Regions from separate parts of the Mesorhizobium sp. B1-1-7 genome, predicted to be linked through region 2. Evidence: predicted binding sites of a transcription regulator. Region 2 holds the regulator's gene; each other region holds the start of a gene.
The links. The regulator LexA, encoded in region 2, represses DNA repair genes until DNA is damaged. The targets are predictions, from matches to a motif close to TGTTCNNNNTGTGTTCNG.
Positions count from the first base shown of each region.

Region 1 (3,276 bases), on a different contig from region 2:
TGGAAATTGACGAACCGTTCGGCACGCGCGGCGACCTTGTCGCGCGCCTGGCCGGTCAACTGTTCGTCGGCCAGCAGCACCAGGCGCGGCTTCAGTGCGTCCTCGCCTGAAACCAGCGTGCCGATCGGTGCGCCGATCCAGCGTAGCGTGCCGTCCGAACCAAGCGCAAGGTCGCCATTGGCGCAGGCGCCGAAGCGTTCGGCGCGTGCCTCGAATTCGGCGGCCAGCGCCTTTTGCGCGGCCGTGCGCACGGCCTTGGCGTCTTCGCCGCCGGCCGTCTGGTCGGCTGTGAAGCGGAACCCTTGCAGCTCGCCGACATGATGGCCTTCGACAAGGACGGTTCCGGTAGGACTGATTTCGGCTTCAGGCATGGTATTTTCTCTAAGGCGCCGCATGAGGACGGAAGTCCTGCGGTCTACGAAGCGTTTCGTCAACCGCTCATGCAGCGCATCCGACAATCTGTCTTCGATTTCGCGCGTCTTTTCCTGCCAGTGTGCCTGATCGGCCAGCCAGCCGGGCCGGTTCGACACGAATGTCCAGGTGCGGATCTGGGCAATGCGGTGCGACAGCGTGTCGATGTCGCCCTCGGTGGTGTCGGCGCGGCGCACCTGCTCGGCCATGTAATTCTCGTCGACATGGCCGTGCCGGGCAAGGTCCATGTAGATCGAGGCGATGAGGTCGGCATGCTGGGCCGGGGCGATCTTGCGGTAGTCGGGGAGTGCGCAGGCTTCCCACAGCAGCGCCACGCGCCTGGCATCGGTGGCCAGCGCGCGGATGTCCCCGTCGCGCGACAGATATTCGAGCGCCTGTGCGTCGACCGCCGGCAGCGCGCGCGTCAAACCCTCGACCGGAGCGTTGGTCTCGATCGAGCGCTTCAGCGCGTCGAGGCTGGCGAAGTCGAAACGCGCGGTGCGCCACTGCAGCACCTTCACCGGATCGAAGTCGTGGCCCTCGATCTTCTTGACCAGCTCTTCGTCGAGCGGATCGACCTGGCCGGTGACGCCAAAGGTGCCGTCGCGCAGATGCCGGCCGGCGCGGCCGGCGATCTGGCCAAGCTCGGCCGCCGTCAAATTGCGGTACTGGTAGCCGTCGAACTTTCGGTTCTGGGCAAAGGCGACATGGTCGAGATCGAGATTGAGACCCATGCCGATGGCATCGGTGGCGACGAGATAGTCGACATCGCCGGACTGGAACAGCGCCACCTGTGCGTTGCGGGTGCGCGGCGAAAGCGCGCCGAGCACGACGGCGGCGCCACCTTGCTGGCGGCGGATCAACTCGGCGATGGCATAGACCTCATCGGCGGAGAAGGCGACGATCGCGGTGCGACGCGGCAGCCGGGTCAGCTTCTTGGAGCCGGCATAGGCGAGATGCGATAGCCGCGGCCGCGTCACCACCGAGACGCCCTTCAGCAGCCGCTGCAGGATGCCATGCATGGTGGCCGCGCCAAGCAGCAACGTCTCCTGGCGGCCGCGCAGATGCAGGATACGATCGGTGAAGATGTGGCCACGCTCGAGATCGCCGGCCAGTTGCACCTCGTCTATGGCGACGAAGGCGGCATCGGTCTCGCGCGGCATGGCCTCGACGGTGCAGACCGAATATTTAGCGCCTTTCGGCTGGATCTTCTCCTCGCCGGTGATCAGCGCCACCTTGTGAGCTCCGACCTTTTCGCAGACGCGGGTGTACACCTCACGCGCCAGCAGCCGAAGCGGCAGGCCGATGATGCCGGTCTCATGCGCCACCATGCGCTCGATGGCGAGATGGGTCTTGCCGGTGTTGGTCGGGCCAAGCACGGCGGTCACGTCGCGGCCCGACAGGATCAGCGGCTCGGTGTGTTTCGGCTGGATGTTCATCGGCTCGGAAATAGGGCTTTCTGGCCTCTCATTGTCGGGAGCGTGCCCTGGACGGCGCGTATGACAGGCGACACATAGGGATTTCGGGCGCGAAGCGAAAGCGGAATGTTCCGCTGTCGGCTCGAAGGCGTCTTTGTCAAGCTCCCGATCGGTTGCGGATTAAGAGTTGGAACGAGTCTGGAACGAATCGGCGACGAATCGCTGACTCGGTTAGATTCAGCTTTTGTTCACGGCTACATATGGATTTTGTGCCCATGACTCTCACCACATGCTGAATCATTGAACTGGCCCGTTTTATGCTAAGTGGCCTCCGTCGTTAATCTTTGCCGGCAAATGAGAAGGGTGGCTCGATCCGCCCTACTCAAGGTTATGAGATTGTTAATCTTTCTGAATTGATCGTTAAAGCATCGCCGATGATTTCGGTCCGTTAATGTTAACTTCCGCTCAAAGCCGGAACGAATCGGCGACAAAACGGCGCCGACGATACTTTCCCCTTTTGTTCTCCCAATATCTTGTGTTGTGAACAGCTTATCCACCGAGAATCCACAGGCTTGGCGACGGGTTTTGCACAGATGCCGCTGCCGCCATTAACCTTTGCGTGCCGGATTGGAGCATCGCATTGGAACGAGGCATTTTGCTGCGACAGCATATCAATGAAAAACGGACCGGTTTCCCGGCCCGCCCGATTTCTCGCTGTCGCAGCTTGTCCCGCCGAAACCACCGCCTCAGGCGAAATACTGACCGCCGTTCGCAGTGAGCGTCGAGCCGGTGATGAAGCCGGCATCCTGCGAAGCGAGGAAGACGACGCAGCGCGCGATCTCTTCCGGTTCGCCGAGGCGGCCGACGGGGATCTGCGGGATGATGCGCTCGTTGAGCACCTTCTCGTCGATCGCTTTGACCATCTCGGTGGCGATGTAGCCGGGGCAGATAACGTTGACGGTGATGCCCGCGCGAGCCCCCTCCTGAGCGAGGGCCTTGCTGAAACCGATGTCGCCGGCCTTGGCTGCCGAATAATTGACCTGACCGGCCTGGCCCTTCTGGCCATTGATCGAGGAGATGGTGATGACGCGGCCGAATTTGCGGTCGCGCATGCCGCTCCACAGCGGGTGCGTCATGTTGAAAACACCGGACAGATTGGTGTCGATGACCTCTTTCCACTGCTCGCGCGTCAGTTTGTGGAACATGGCGTCGCGAGTGATGCCGGCATTGTTGACCAGCACCGAGACCGGGCCGAGATCGGCCTCGACCTGCCTGATGCCGACGGCACAGGCATCATAGTCGGCGACCGACCATTTGTAGACCGGAATGCCGGTCTCGACCTTGAACTTCGCCGCCGCTTCGTCGTTGCCGGCGTAGTTCGCGGCAACGGAATAGCCTGCGGCCTTCAGAGCGATCGAAATCGCGGCGCCGATGCCGCGCGATCCGC
Region 1 is NZ_VFWQ01000009.1:271,272-274,547, forward strand. Features, by position in the region: gene FJ978_RS17690 (helicase-related protein) at 1-1,850, opposite strand, end outside; gene phbB (acetoacetyl-CoA reductase) at 2,576-3,276, opposite strand, start outside.
Region 1: FJ978_RS17690 (helicase-related protein) is a predicted target of LexA. The motif match lies at 2,018-2,035, and genes of this name have one in related genera.

Region 2 (3,276 bases):
CGATCTCGGACCAGCTGCGCCGGCACCATCGCTTTCTTGGGCTGGCGCCGACATTGCGGGCGGCGGCCGGCCTCAAGGACGGCTACGAAGAGGCCATGAACGCGCTGCGCGAGGCGATGGCGATCGAGCACCACACGGCGATCATGGAAGCCGCCCTGGACCGCGACGTCGAGCGGGCAAAAGCGCTGATGACGGCCCACATCGGTTATACGCTGCACGTCTATGTCCACAGCGAGGACGGCGACGCGAACAAGGACGTCGCGCGCGCCGGCAGCTTGAAAGCGGTTGCCGGATGATCTCGGCACCTCCGCATCGTCCGACGCTTGACGAGATTGCCGAAGCCCGCGATCGGCTGGCCGCCTGGCTGCCGCGCACCCCGCTGCTGCGCCTCGATCTTGGCCGTGCCGACCAGCGGATATTCCTCAAGCTCGAGACCCTGTCGCCGATCGGCGCCTTCAAGCTCAGGCCGGCGCTCAATGCCTTGCTTTCTCGTGACGCCGATGAGCTCAGGCTCGGTGTTGCGATCGTCAGTTCGGGCAACATGGCCTATGGGATGGCCTGGGCGGCTAGGGCTCTTGGCGTTCCGATGGCCGCCTACATGTATGCCGGCGCGCCGCAGACCAAGATCGACGGTGTCCGCCGTCTTGGCGGCGAGGTGCGCTTTGTCTCCCACGGGACCTGGTGGCGCTACATCACCGCGATCGAGCGGCCCGACATTGGCGAACTTCTCATCAATCCCGTTACCGATCAGGCGGTGCTGGCTGGCAATGGCACCATCGGCCTCGAGATTGTCGAGGATCTGCCGGATGTCGATTTCGTGCTGACGCCATATGGAGGCGGCGGCATGACGACCGGCGTTGCAAGTGCGCTCAAGGCCCTTCGTCCGCAGGCGAGGGTCTTTGCCGTCGAGGACGAGAACGCAGCGCCGGTGACCGCCGCACTGGCGGCCGGACGTATTGTCGAGATCGAGACACGGCCCTCCTTCATCAAGAGCATTGGCGGTCCCTCCCTGATCCCCGAACTGTGGCCGTTGGCGAACCAGCTCATCGACGGTGCCATCGCCGTCAGCCTGCAAGAGGTGACGGAGGCCATGCGGCTCCTGTTCTAGAAGGCCAAGGTCGTCGCCGAGGGCGCGGGCGCCGCCTCGCTGGCCGCGGCTCTCCGCAGCGAGCAGGCGACCGGCAACGTCGTCTGCGTCATCTCCGGCGGCAATATCGATGCGGAATCCTATGCGCAGGTGCTGGCCGGTGCGATCCCGCCAGCCTGATCCCGTACCTGCTTCCGAACCGGCGATTGTTGGCGTTTTGATTTCGTTTCGTTCACGGCAGGCAAGCCGATCGCAAGCGCGGAAATCGGCCTCGCCGGGCTCTGCCGTCGGCTGATGCCGAGCCATGTCGCAAGACAGGCCACAGGCTATTAACCAAACATTTCAATGCGGGCGACGGGCGGCAACGGGCGAAAAACCCCGATTTCCGGCCTGTCCGGGGCCGCAAATGATTTCGGCTCTCTTACCAAATTCACTAAACTTTAAACGGTTGCAGAACACAACTGGAACAGATAGTGTTTGTTCTGGGTTTGTTTTTCGATTCTGGATCAGAACCATTCTGGATCAAAACCCTTGTCCAGATGCCTTGGGGGCCGCCATGCTGACACGCAAGCAACATGAACTCTTGATGTTCATTCATGAACGGCTCAAGGAAAGCGGTATTCCGCCCTCCTTCGACGAGATGAAAGAGGCGCTCGACCTCGCCTCCAAATCAGGGATCCATCGCCTGATCACGGCGCTGGAGGAACGCGGCTTCATTCGCCGGCTGCCCAACCGGGCGCGTGCGCTGGAAGTGCTGCGGCTGCCGGATTCGATCGCGCCGGGCCTCAACGCGGCAAAGAAATTCTCGCCAAGCGTCATCCAGGGAAGTCTCGGCCAAGGCGGTCTCGGTCAGGGCAGCCTCGGCCGCCAGATCAAGCCGGCACCGTCGCGCTTTGCCGCTGCCGGCAATGACGACGATGCGGTTCCAGCGGTGTCCATCCCGGTCATGGGTCGCATCGCCGCCGGTGTGCCGATCGATGCCATCCAGCATCAGACGCATACCATCTCGGTGCCGCCGGACATGATCATGGGCGGCGAGCACTATGCGCTCGAGGTCAAGGGCGACTCGATGATCGAGGCCGGCATCTTCGATGGCGACACGGTCATTATCCGCAACGCCGATACGGCGAGCCCGGGCGAGATCGTCGTGGCGCTGGTCGACGAGGAGGAAGCGACCCTGAAGCGGTTTCGCCGCAAGGGTGCTTCGATTGCGCTTGAAGCCGCCAATCCGGCCTATGAGACGCGCATCTTCGGGCCGGACAGGGTCAAGGTGCAGGGCAAGCTCGTCGGGCTGATCAGGCGCTACTGAGCCGGCACGGCACTTGGCTTGTCAGGTTTGCGATAGGGCTCCAGGCCCCTCGCCTCGCGCGAAAATTTTCGCTGCGCGTGCCAGGGCCGATACGGGCTATCTACTGCGAAGCTGATGGTTGGCGGACCGGTGGCCGATTGGCGGTCGAAGAAGATGGCCGCACTGCCCTTGCGGGCGAGCTGCCGTTTGGTGACGACGAGAACCAGCGGATTGTGGCAAGAATCATAGGCCGTCGCGTCATTGACAATGATCAGGTCGGCGAAGCCACAGGCCTTCCAGGTATCCTTGCGGTCTTCGACATGCGCTATGATCGCACCGGACGGGTGCCTGGCGAGACAGACGCCGTCAGTGCAATAGAACGGCGCTCCCGGCGGGAGATTGACGGCATCGGCAATATCGAATTGTCCATCCGCCTTGTCGAACATCTCCGGCAGGATGATGGTTTCGGATCTCAGCGCGCGCTTCCAGTTGTCGACCGTGAATTCATTTGGCCGGGGCCGGCTGACCGCGAGTTCGCCGCCGCCGATCGGCAGCGCGACCAGCCGCGCATCTTCCGAGACCAGCACATCCGGCGGGCGCGTGTCGGACACCGCCAGCAAGCCGGCGAGCGCGAATGGAAGCGCTGCAAGCCGCAGCCACGTCGTCGCCATCGTCGCGATGACCAGGGCAATCGTCACCAGCAGCACGGATTGCTGTGAGATGAGCCCGACAGCATCGACCGGAGAGCGTTCCGATATCCACGCCGAAATGGCGATCATCGCGGTCAGGCCCTTGCCCATCAGGTAAAGGGATGGCGCATCCAGTCCGAACGGCATCAGCAGCGCGCTGGCAACGGCCAGGAACATCACCACCGACACGATCGGCATGACGGCCAGATTGG
Region 2 is NZ_VFWQ01000001.1:209,714-212,989, reverse strand. Features, by position in the region: gene FJ978_RS01040 (GntR family transcriptional regulator) at 1-296, shown strand, start outside; gene FJ978_RS01035 (pyridoxal-phosphate dependent enzyme) at 293-1,108, shown strand; gene lexA (transcriptional repressor LexA) at 1,644-2,396, shown strand; gene FJ978_RS01025 (ComEC/Rec2 family competence protein) at 2,390-3,276, opposite strand, start outside.

Region 3 (3,276 bases), on a different contig from region 2:
TGCAGCGGGATCGGCGTGGTCGATTCCGAGACCGTCACCGACACGCCATGATTGCGCATGATCAGGCGAAGCTGCTCGACCAGGTAATTTTCGAACAGTTGCGGCTGGGTAATCGTGGTGGCGAAATGGCCAGGTGTCGGCATATGGCCGTAGGCCTGCCGCGAATCGACCTGGGTAAACGAATTCGTGGTGACGCCGATCTCGGGGTAGAAGGCCCGGTAGCGCTTGCTGCCGTCGGCGCCGGCGGCCAATGCCGCGAAGGAGTCGCGCAGGAACTTGGTATTGCGATCGTAAAGCGCCTGCAGCGCCGCGACGGCTTTCTCGGCCCTGTCAAAGCTTTGCCGGCCAAAAGGCTCCGGCATGACGACTGATTCTATGGCCTGAGGGTAGATTCGCTTTTCCATAGCTCAATATAGAGACTTGGATGGGCGGTTGGGAGGGGTGTCGCTGTCGAAGGCGCCCAAAGCGCGTTTTTTTCTTCACCCACGCTGCAGGCTGACCAGCAGCACGAAGCCGACACCTGACTTCCTCAGCGCCGGAGCCTCGATGGTCGAGCCGGTATCGGCGCGCATCATCGGCACGGCCAGGACCGGGGCAGCCAGGAGCACCAGGATAAGCGCCGCCCGCGGCAGAAGCCGGAGGGTCTTGAGGGCGTTGGCGGCGATGCGGTTCATGATGTCTGTGCTTTTCTTTTCGAGGTTTTCTGGTTTCAGTGGCGAAGTTTGGTCGGGCAGGCGAGACCGCAAAGTCTCGTGGCTTCGTCCCAGGAGCGGGCCGGACGGCCTGCTTCGGCGACGAGGATGGCGAAGAACATTCCAAACAGGCTCATCAGCAGGCAGACGATGGTGAAGCGGCGAGCAAGCATCGGTGGTGTCTCCTTCAACACGCAGGAGAATGCCCTGACGCCTGTGAACCGGCTCTGAGACCGGCGTTCATCTGCGGTTCAAATTGATTGACGGGATCTGACTGGCCCGAGGACGCCAACAGCGGAAGCCATCGAGCGCCGGAGCCCGGCGTGTCGATGAAACGAAAACGGGGCCCGTCAGGGCCCCGTGGTCAGGTCGCAAGGCTGCAGACGATCAGAGCTTGTGCCAGGTCTGGCTCTTGCAGATCAGTCCGCCGAGCACGCAGCCGCTCATCTTGAGCGAGGTGCCCGAAAGCGTCGCCTTGCCGGAATAGGTCTTGTCGTTCGCCGGATCGGTGATGTTGCCGGTGTACTTGTTGTCGCCGGCCGCCTTGAGCGAGCCGATGGTCTTGCCGGCATATTTGCCGGATTTGAGCGTGATGGAGAACGAGCCGCCGCCGGATATGGCCGCGGTGTCGCCGGCCTGCGTTTTCCAGTTGCCCTCGATCGGATCGGCCCACGCCGCGCCCGCCATGATCAATGTGGCTGCAAGGGCCAGGCTCACTTTTCGAAACATGTTCTTCCTCCCTTTGGATAGCCAGCCGGATGCTCCGCCTCGCCGGTCTGCCGCTTACGCAAACGTAAGCTAATCCAGCTCCCATCAAAACAAAAGCGGTGCCGTTGCGGAAGAGTTTCCGATTTTGAAGGCGCCTGAAAGCGCGTCTTCGGTGAGAAAATGAAACGATCGCCGGATTGGCTTTGTCTCCCGTGGTTAGCGGAGTGTTGATTCCCACTCTGAAAATTTTCGTCAAATTTTGCGAAAACCAGCCGAATTGCTGGCTTCGTATCCTTAACGAATTTTCGTGTTTACCTCTTGTTTTAGCTTTGTTTTCCTCAAATTAAGCACGCCATTTAACGGCGGATTCAAGCCTGCGCGGCATTCTCGAAAGCATCGAAAGAGCGGCCCGGACAAGACAAACGGAGGCAGCTCTCGGGAGCCAGACAGGGGACTAAAATGGCACGTTTTGAAATGCTTGAAGCAGGTTTCGGCGCCATGGGGGCAACTGCCCAGGCCGACATTCTTTTCGAACTGGGTATGATGTATGCAACCGGCCGCGATTGCGAGACCGACGTCGTCGCCGCCCACAAATGGTTCAACATCGCCGCCATCAAGGGCTCGGCCCGCGCCGCGGAATTGCGCTCGGAACTGTCGGCGGCCATGTCGAAGGTCGAGATCGCCAAGGCGCTGCGCGAAGCCCGCGAATGGATGACCATGCACTGAGTTCCACCAGACGGGGACGCTCCGGCCAAGACCGCGAAGACGGTCGGGCCACGACAGGGACAAGGCTGCTCAGACAGCCAGGCCACAGGCCATCAACGACAAGAATGCGGCAGGCCGGGAAGGCTGAAGCCGTGCGAAAGACCATGGTCCCGAAACGGGGAATCCGGTTTTCGGACCGAGATCATGGCCTTGGGAAGACAGGGAAGGCGCGTTGGGCTCGGGGTGCGGGGGCGCTTGCGGAACAGCTCGACGAGCGAAAAGCCACGACCAGCCGAAACAAGGCTGGCGTGGCTTTTTTGCGTGGATGAGGGACCCCAGGCCCAATCGAGCGGCGCCAATGCGCCTAGACAGGCCCAATGAAGGATGAAATTGTCCGGCCTCTCTGGAAGAAGCGCGGCCGGGCGGCCGTGCGTGAGTGGAGGAGTTCTATCACCATGAAAAAAATGAGTATTTTGAGCGCGGCCATTTTCGGCCTGATGATGAGCGCGCCGGTCGCGTTCGCCGACGACATCACCGTTTCGGTGGTCGGCCCGATGACCGGTCAGCTCGCCACCATCGGCGATCAGTTCAAGCAGGGCGCACAGGCCGCCGCCGATGCCATCAACGCCGCGGGCGGTGTCAACGGCTCGATGATCAAGCTCGACATCGAGGACGACCAATGCGATCCCAAGCAGGCCGTGTCGGTCGCCAACCGCATCGTGGCCAATGGCGTCAAGTTCATCGATGGCCATGCCTGCTCGGGCTCGAGCATTCCGGCCTCGGCCGTCTATGCCGAAGCCGGCTTCCTGATGATGAGCCCGGCCTCCTCGAACCCGGTGTTGACCGACGCCGCGGCCAAGGCCGGCTGGCCGACGATCATGCGCCTCTATACGCGTGACGACGCGCAGGGCGCCTTCATTGGCCCATGGATCGCCAAGAAGTATGCCGGCAAGAACGTCGTCATCCTGCACGACAAGAGCGCCTATGGTCAGGGCGTTGCCGACGCCGTCAGGGCAACCATGAACACCGGCGGCCTCAAGGAAGTCTACTATGACGCCATCAATCCCGGTGAGAAGGACTATTCGGCCCTTGTCACCAAGCTCAAGGATCTGAAGGCTGACGTCGTCTATTTCGGCGGCTATCATCCTGAAGCCGGCCTGATCCTGCGTCA
Region 3 is NZ_VFWQ01000020.1:90,889-94,164, forward strand. Features, by position in the region: gene FJ978_RS27970 (AMP nucleosidase) at 1-362, opposite strand, end outside; gene FJ978_RS27975 (hypothetical protein) at 480-674, opposite strand; gene FJ978_RS32890 (hypothetical protein) at 710-865, opposite strand; gene FJ978_RS27980 (DUF2147 domain-containing protein) at 1,080-1,421, opposite strand; gene FJ978_RS27985 (sel1 repeat family protein) at 1,860-2,126, shown strand; gene FJ978_RS27990 (branched-chain amino acid ABC transporter substrate-binding protein) at 2,561-3,276, shown strand, end outside.
Region 3: FJ978_RS27985 (sel1 repeat family protein) is a predicted target of LexA. The motif match lies at 1,720-1,737, and genes of this name have one in related genera.